DNA from 2 places in the Streptomyces sp. NBC_00203 genome. Region 1 is predicted to be linked to the other one. Evidence: riboswitches for the same ligand, from Rfam matches in the RefSeq annotation. Region 1 holds a riboswitch; the other holds the start of a gene.
The links. A riboswitch is a leader RNA that binds a small molecule or an ion and turns the genes downstream of it on or off. The one in region 1 is predicted to bind cyclic di-AMP.
Positions count from the first base shown of each region.

Region 2: it holds a riboswitch for cyclic di-AMP, as region 1 does, so the genes downstream of both, OG975_RS19650 (transglycosylase family protein) here and OG975_RS29395 (NlpC/P60 family protein) in region 1, are expected to answer to the same signal.

Region 1 covers NZ_CP108126.1:6,542,036-6,545,639, forward strand. The annotation lists gene OG975_RS29390 (tellurite resistance/C4-dicarboxylate transporter family protein) at 1-533, opposite strand, end outside; gene OG975_RS29395 (NlpC/P60 family protein) at 631-1,797, opposite strand; cyclic di-AMP (ydaO/yuaA leader) riboswitch at 1,805-1,978, opposite strand; gene OG975_RS29400 (hypothetical protein) at 2,202-2,354, shown strand; gene pcrA (DNA helicase PcrA) at 2,430-3,604, shown strand, end outside.
Region 2 covers NZ_CP108126.1:4,371,536-4,375,139, forward strand. The annotation lists gene eno (phosphopyruvate hydratase) at 1-731, opposite strand, end outside; gene OG975_RS19650 (transglycosylase family protein) at 1,100-1,795, opposite strand; cyclic di-AMP (ydaO/yuaA leader) riboswitch at 1,800-1,979, opposite strand; gene OG975_RS19655 (transglycosylase family protein) at 2,163-3,188, opposite strand; gene OG975_RS19660 (cytochrome P450) at 3,396-3,604, opposite strand, start outside.

The DNA.
Region 1 (3,604 bases):
AGCGCCACCCCGTAGAGGGCGATCCCGAGCCAGAACAGCACCAGCGCCGTATGCGCGAGCCACTCCGGGCCCACGGCCGCGGCGAGCGTGGCGCCCAGCACCGCGAGCCCCTGCGTGGCCACGCACACGAGGAACACGACTCCCGTCATACGGCGCTTCCAGTGCCGCATGACGTTGAGGAGCAGCACCGGCCAGAGGACGGCCGACAGTGCGAGCAGGGCCTCGGCCGGCCCCTGCCACCCCAGTGCGGACAGCCCCGTACCGAGCACGGTGGTCGCCGCGACGGCGGTGAGCCCGGCCGGTGTGCCCGCCTCCTCCACCCACCGCTCCCGCTCGCGCAGCAGCCGGACGACGAAGTCCGCGGCGAGCGCGAGCCAGCCGGCGGACGCCAGGGCCAGCGCGATACGGGACAGGGTCTCGTAGCCGGTCAGATGCAGCCCGACCGAGATGATGCCGGTGGCCATGACGGCGGCACCGGCGGCGGGCGGTCGCTGGGCCCACCAGGTGCGGAGCGGGGAGACGGCTGCTGGCATGGGCCCGATGCTAGGGATCTTCGGGCCGGTTGCCCGCGGGCCACGCGCGCGCGTGGCGGATGACAAGCCTCACGCGCGCGTGCCCCGCAGGAACGCGTTACGCCGGACGCACCACGCTGTGGATGATCGAGGTCCCGGCGTAGTAGATCGACTCCTCGCGGACGTACGCACCCGGCTTCGGCGCGTGGATCATCATGCCGTTGCCGATGTAGAGACCCACGTGGCTGACGTCGTCGTAGAAGAAGACCAGGTCACCGGGCTGGGCGTCGGAGAGGGAGACCGTCGTGCCCGCGTTCACCTGGTCGGTTGTGACGCGCGGCAGTGTGACGCCGGCGGCCTTCCAGGCGGCCTGGGTGAGTCCGGAGCAGTCGTACGAGCCGGGGCCCGTCGCGCCCCAGACGTACGGCTTGCCGATCTGGGCGCGGGCGAAGGCGATGGCCTTGGCGGCCTTGGTGGCGTACGAGGAGTCCGTGGTGGTCGAGCTCGACGAACCGGTCGAGGTGCTCGACGACGACTCCTGCTGGGCCGCCTTCTCGGCCGCCGCCTTCTCCGCGGCTGCCTGCTGCTGTGCCAGCGCGGCCGCCTTGCGGTCGGCCTCCTCCTGCTTCTTCTTCTCGATCGCCGCGAGCCGCGCCTTCTCCTCGGCGGTCAGGTCCGAGAGCAGTTCGCGGGCCGCGGAGAGCTTCTTCTGGACGTCTGCCTTGGACGTCTTGAGCGCGCTCTGCGAGGTGGTCAGCGTCTGCAGGCTCTTGGAGGCCTCCGCGCGCTTCTTCGTCGTGGCGGCCTGCTCCGTGATGTAGTCGTCGACGGCCGCCTTCTGGCGGGTGGTCAGACGGCTCATCAGCTGGGTCTGGTCGAAGTAGTCCTGCGGGTCGTCGGCGAGCAGGAGGGTCGCGGTGTCGGGGGCGGAGGCCCCGGTGCGGTACTGCGCCGCCGCGAACGAACCCAGCTCCTCGCGCGAGGTGTTGAGCTTCTCGGTGCGCTTGGCGACGTCGTCGAGGAGCGTGTCGACCTTCTTGCGCTGCTTGGAGGTCTTCTCCTTCGCCGCGTTGTACTTCTCGGTGGCCGTCTCGGCCTGGTGGTAAAGGTCGTTGACCTTCTTCTCGACTTCTTCGAGGCTCGGCCTGGGCTCGGCCGAGGGCGCGGCGTTCGCCGTCTGGGAGAGCAGGGCCACCGAGGTGAGCGCCGCCGTCGCCAGGGCGGCGGGGGTCCGTATGCCTGCTACGCGCGTACCCGTAGGACGCGGTGTGCGATGCGACGCCAAGAGAGGCGACTCCTTCCGTCATCCGCCTACCGAGTTAGCTGTCGGGTTCGGGCGGGTGGTTCCGGAAGGTTTGCCCTACGGTCCTTGCCCCACAAGGCAGGTGGACCGATTCACCCCAAGGTCGGTTGGGTCCCCGGCTCCGGCTGCCGCGAGGGCGCGCCGAACTCGGCGGAGGCCGCACGGCCCGGCGATGTTCGCCGGTGCGGGTCGAGCGGCCTGCCCGGCACGCTAGCCAACTCGTGTGGCCCGTGTGAAGGTTGATGTGCGATATGCCCGATACATTTTCGTGACCTTTGCCCTGGGCGTCACCCCGCGCGGTCAATTCGGAGTGATCTATGGCGACTTGTCGGGAGTGGTGACGTCCGCCCCGCTCCGGGCGTTAGCTTGCAATCGGTCACGGTCGGATGCCGCGTCGGCTCTCGTGCGACAGCGGGCAGCCGTACGTCGCCGAAGCCGGGGTGCCCGGCAAGGCGACGATCGTCGCCGACCGTGACGGACCGGGTCTGGAGGGTGAGAGGGTGCCGGGCGACCGGCTCCGGAAGATCCTGGGCTTCTGAGCCGCGTCACGACTTCCGGTCGAGTTTTCAGGGTGGCGGCGGGCTGTCAGTGGGGCGGCCTAGACTCGGAGAGCGATGAGCAGCCTCTTTGATGACAGCTTCCTGGCGGACCTCAAGCCCTCACGGGCCCACGAGGAAGAACCCCCGCCGCCGCCCGAGGACGATCACGTACCGGAACCCGTTCCGGACGATCTGTTCGGCGGGAAGTTCGACGTGCCGCCGGACCGGGACGCGTACTACCGCGACGGCGCGCCCCGGCCCGCCGTGGACGCGGCGGCGCTGCTGGACGGGCTGAACGAGAACCAGCGGGCGGCCGTGGTGCACTCCGGCTCCCCGCTGCTCATCGTGGCCGGCGCGGGCTCCGGCAAGACCCGTGTGCTCACGCACCGGATCGCGTATCTGCTGGCCGAGCGCAATGTCCACCCCGGCCAGATCCTCGCGATCACCTTCACGAACAAGGCCGCGGGCGAGATGAAGGAGCGCGTCGAGCACCTCGTCGGCCCCCGCGCGGGTGCGATGTGGGTGATGACCTTCCACAGCGCGTGCGTGCGGATCCTGCGCCGCGAGAGCAAGAAGCTCGGCTTCACCTCCTCGTTCTCGATCTACGACGCCGCCGACAGCAAGCGTCTGATGGCCCTGGTCTGCCGCGACCTGGACCTCGACCCCAAGCGCTTCCCGCCGAAGTCGTTCAGCGCCAAGATCTCGAACCTGAAGAACGAGCTGATCGACGAGGAGGACTTCGCGGCCCAGGCCGCCGACGGCTTCGAGAAGACCCTCGCCCAGGCCTACGCGATGTACCAGTCGCGGCTGCGCGAGGCCAACGCGCTCGACTTCGACGACCTGATCATGACGACGGTCAATCTGCTCCGCGCCTTCCCGGACGTCGCCGAGCACTACCGCCGCCGCTTCCGCCACGTCATGGTCGACGAGTACCAGGACACCAACCACGCGCAGTACGCCCTGGTCAGGGAGCTGGTGGGGCCCGCCGACAGCGACCCCGGCGAGCTGTGCGTCGTGGGCGACGCCGACCAGTCGATCTACGCCTTCCGCGGCGCGACCATCCGCAACATCCTCCAGTTCGAGGAGGACTACTCGGACGCGACGACGATCCTGCTGGAGCAGAACTACCGCTCCACGCAGACGATCCTGTCCGCCGCCAACGCGGTCATCGAGCGCAACGAGTCCCGCCGCCCCAAGAACCTGTGGACCAACGCGGGCGCCGGTTCGAACATCACGGGCTATGTCGCCGA
Region 2 (3,604 bases), 2.2 Mb from region 1:
TCGAGCGCGAGCGCGATCTGCTCGCCGGGGACGTAACCGGCCTGCTTGATGGCCTCGATGATGAGGTCGAGCGCGGCGCGGTTGGACTCCAGGTTCGGGGCGAAGCCGCCCTCGTCGCCGAGGCCCGTGGACAGGCCCTTGGTCTTCAGCACCTTCTTGAGGGTGTGGTAGACCTCGGCGCCCCAGCGCAGCGCCTCGGAGAAGGACTCCGCGCCGATCGGGGCGATCATGAACTCCTGGATGTCCACGTTCGAGTCGGCGTGCGACCCGCCGTTCAGGATGTTCATCATCGGAACGGGCAGCAGGTGCGCGTTCGGGCCGCCCAGGTAGCGGAAGAGCGGGAGGTCGGACGCCTCGGAGGCGGCGTGCGCGACGGCGAGCGAGACGCCGAGGATGGCGTTGGCGCCGAGCGAGCCCTTGTTGTCGGTGGCGTCCAGGTCGAACATGGCCTGGTCGATCAGGCGCTGCTCGGTGGCGTCGTAACCGACGAGCTCCGGGCCGATCTGCTCGATGACGGCGAGGACGGCCTTCTCGACACCCTTGCCCTGGTAACGGTTGGGGTCACCGTCGCGGAGCTCGATGGCTTCGAAGGCACCCGTGGAGGCACCGGACGGGACGGCGGCACGACCGGTGCTGCCGTCGTCGAGGCCGACCTCGACCTCGACCGTGGGGTTGCCTCGGGAGTCCAGGATTTCCCGGGCTACGACGACGTCGATGGACGGCACGAGCATCTCCTTCTGGGATGTGACGCGGGTAACGCGGAACCTGTGATGGCGCCGCGACATGAGCCTAACCGCCCCGGGGGGATCGGCCAGCCGGTCGCCCACCCCTTGGGCAGAACCGAGAGTAAATTGTTTCCGAACGGAACAAAAACCTGCGGCCCCGCACATGAACCCGTACATGAACCCGTACATAAAAAAGCCCCGCCCCGGTGCGTACGGGGGAAGACGCACCGGAGCGGGGAGCCCGTGGGGACGGGGGGACCCTCACGAGGCCTCCACTATGGAGACCGCGTATAGGAGAGGACTGTGGTTCAGCTGCGAGCCCGTTGTCAGCTTTCCGCCGAGAGCCGTCGACAGGCGTCAGCCGCGAACCGTTGTCAGCTCAGGTGAAGCTGCTGACCCGGGTAGATGAAGTCGGCGTCGTCGACGATGTCCTTGTTCAGCTCGAACAGTTGCTGCCAGCCACCCTTGACGTGCTTCTTCTCGGCGATCGAGCTGAGGGAGTCACCCTTGACGACCTTGTACTCGCCGTCACCCTTCTTGACCTTCTTGCCGGTCGGGGTGGTGACGGTCTTCGTGGCGGCCGGGCGCTCCGCGGAACGGGAGGCGGGCTGCTCCGTCGTCCGGGTGGTGGAGGTGGTGGTGCTCGACGGGGTGGTCGAGGCGCTGGACGAGCTGGAGGTCGTCCCACCGGTGTACGCGGCGCTGGACAGGCCCGTGCCGCAGGTCGGCCAGGCACCCTTGCCCTGCGCGGCGAGGACCTTCTCACCGATGGTGATCTGCTCCGACTTGGACGCCAGGTTGGCGGTGGAGGCGTAGGCGGTGCCGCCGTACGCCGCCCAGGTGGAGGCCGAGAACTGCAGGCCGCCGTAGTAGCCGTTGCCGGTGTTGATGGACCAGTTGCCGCCGGACTCGCACTGGGCGACGGTGTCCCACTCGGACGCGGTCGCGGCGGAGGCGTTGCCGGCCGCCATCAGCGGGGCGGCGATGGCGACACCGGTGACGCCGGCGAGCGTGGCGACACGGGCGGCCTTGGACGGGCGGCGGTGCTTGCCCTTGCTGGAAAACAGCATGGAGTGATCCCCTCACCGACGCCTGCGAGGTGAGCTGTCGGGTTCGGGCGGGTGAGTGCCCGGTCGTACGGCCTCCGTCTTCACGACGTCGGACGTACGGCTTCACCCCAAGCCACTCCCGGTGAACTACCGGGCGCGGCGCTTACCTTGGGTCCCCCGCTCCTGCCTACGGCGCTTGACGCGACGACTGTTCCCGTACGGCCGTTGGCAGGATTCGGCGTTGCAACCGTCGGGGCCCGCTGTGGCGAGCGGTCACGACCGTAAGCAGTCGATACCCGGAATTTCAAAGACGATCAGGGCTTCTGAGACTCATGTCTCACTCTCACCAAACCGGACATTCCGCAGCGAACCGTGACGCGAACTCCCGCTACTTTTCGCCCGATTCAGCACCAACTGCAAGGCTCTGACCGGGCACGATGAGGTCAGGATCGGTGCCGATCGTCTTCTTGTTCTCGGCGTACAGCCCGGCCCATCCGCCTTCGAGGTCAAGGGCATCGGCGATCGTCCAGAGACTGTCTCCGGTGCGGACGACGTACGAGCCGTCGGCGGCGTCGCGCGAGGCGCTGGAGCCGCGCGAGGCATGCCGCCCGGAAGCGCTGTCCGTACGGCCGTCGGTCACGTCCTCCGTCACACCCTCGTCGGCGGTGTCACCACGGTGACGTCCGGCACCGGTCGTCGCACTGTCGGACGCACTCGAAGAGTCGCCGTTCTGCCCGGACTTGTCCGAGTCGTCACTCTTCGCCGTCTCTGTGTCCGAGCTGTCGGAATCCTGAGAATCACTGTCGCCGGAGGAGGTGTCGGACTTCGTCGTGTTCTTGGCCGCATCCGGGGAGGAGTCGGATGATGAGGATGAATCAGATGAACTGGACGAGGATGACGAGTCCGACAAACCGGACGACTCCGAGGAGCTGGAGGAATCGGACGAGCCGGAGGAGCCCGAGGAGTCGGAGGAGTCGGAGGAGTCGGAGGAACTCGACGAGTCGTCCGCCACGCCCGTGTCGACCTCGACGGAGCCCGAGTGCTTGCTGAGCCCGGAGAGCGGTCCACAGGTGGGCCAGGCGGCGAGGCCCTGGTCGTCGAGGATCTTCTCGGCGATGGCTATCTGCTGCGAGCGGCTGGCCTGGTCGGCGCTCGGGGCGTACAGGGTGCCGCCGTACGACTCCCAGGTCTCCTGGGTCAACTGCAGCCCGCCGTAGTACCCGTTCCCGTCGTTCGCGCTCCACGATCCCGCGCTCTCGCACTCCGCGACCCGGTCCCACGTGGTGCCGTCGGCCGCGCTCGCACTGGTGGCGCCGAGCAACGGGATCGCGATCGCCGATCCGGTCACCCCTGCGGCAACGATGAGGGCCGGGGCCTGACGCGGGCGACGATGACGGCCGTTCCCGGAGAGCATGCGGAAGCCTTTCGAGTGACAGCAAGTGACAACAGCGGCCACTGCGATAGGCGGGCCGCGTTGGTGATCGAACGTATCCGCACTCGAACGCTTGTCACAAGTCGATGCAGCACAGATCACGTGAAGATCACGGAGTTGAGGGACCGTCACCTTTTCGCAGGTGGGCGCCCGTTGTCCGGCACACCGGAGGGCCGTCCTCCGGCATGCCTACCGACCTGGTGTGAACTCCACGGGAAGCGTGCGCAATCCCCGCATAATGAGCCCGCCACGCCAGCGCAAATCGGCAGAATCTCCCGCGAGTTGGAGATCGGGGAGACGGGTGAGCAGCGTGGCGAGCGCGGTCTGCCCCTCCAGGCGGGCGAGCGGCGCGCCGAGACAGTAGTGGATGCCGTGGCCGTACCCGAGGTGCTGATTGT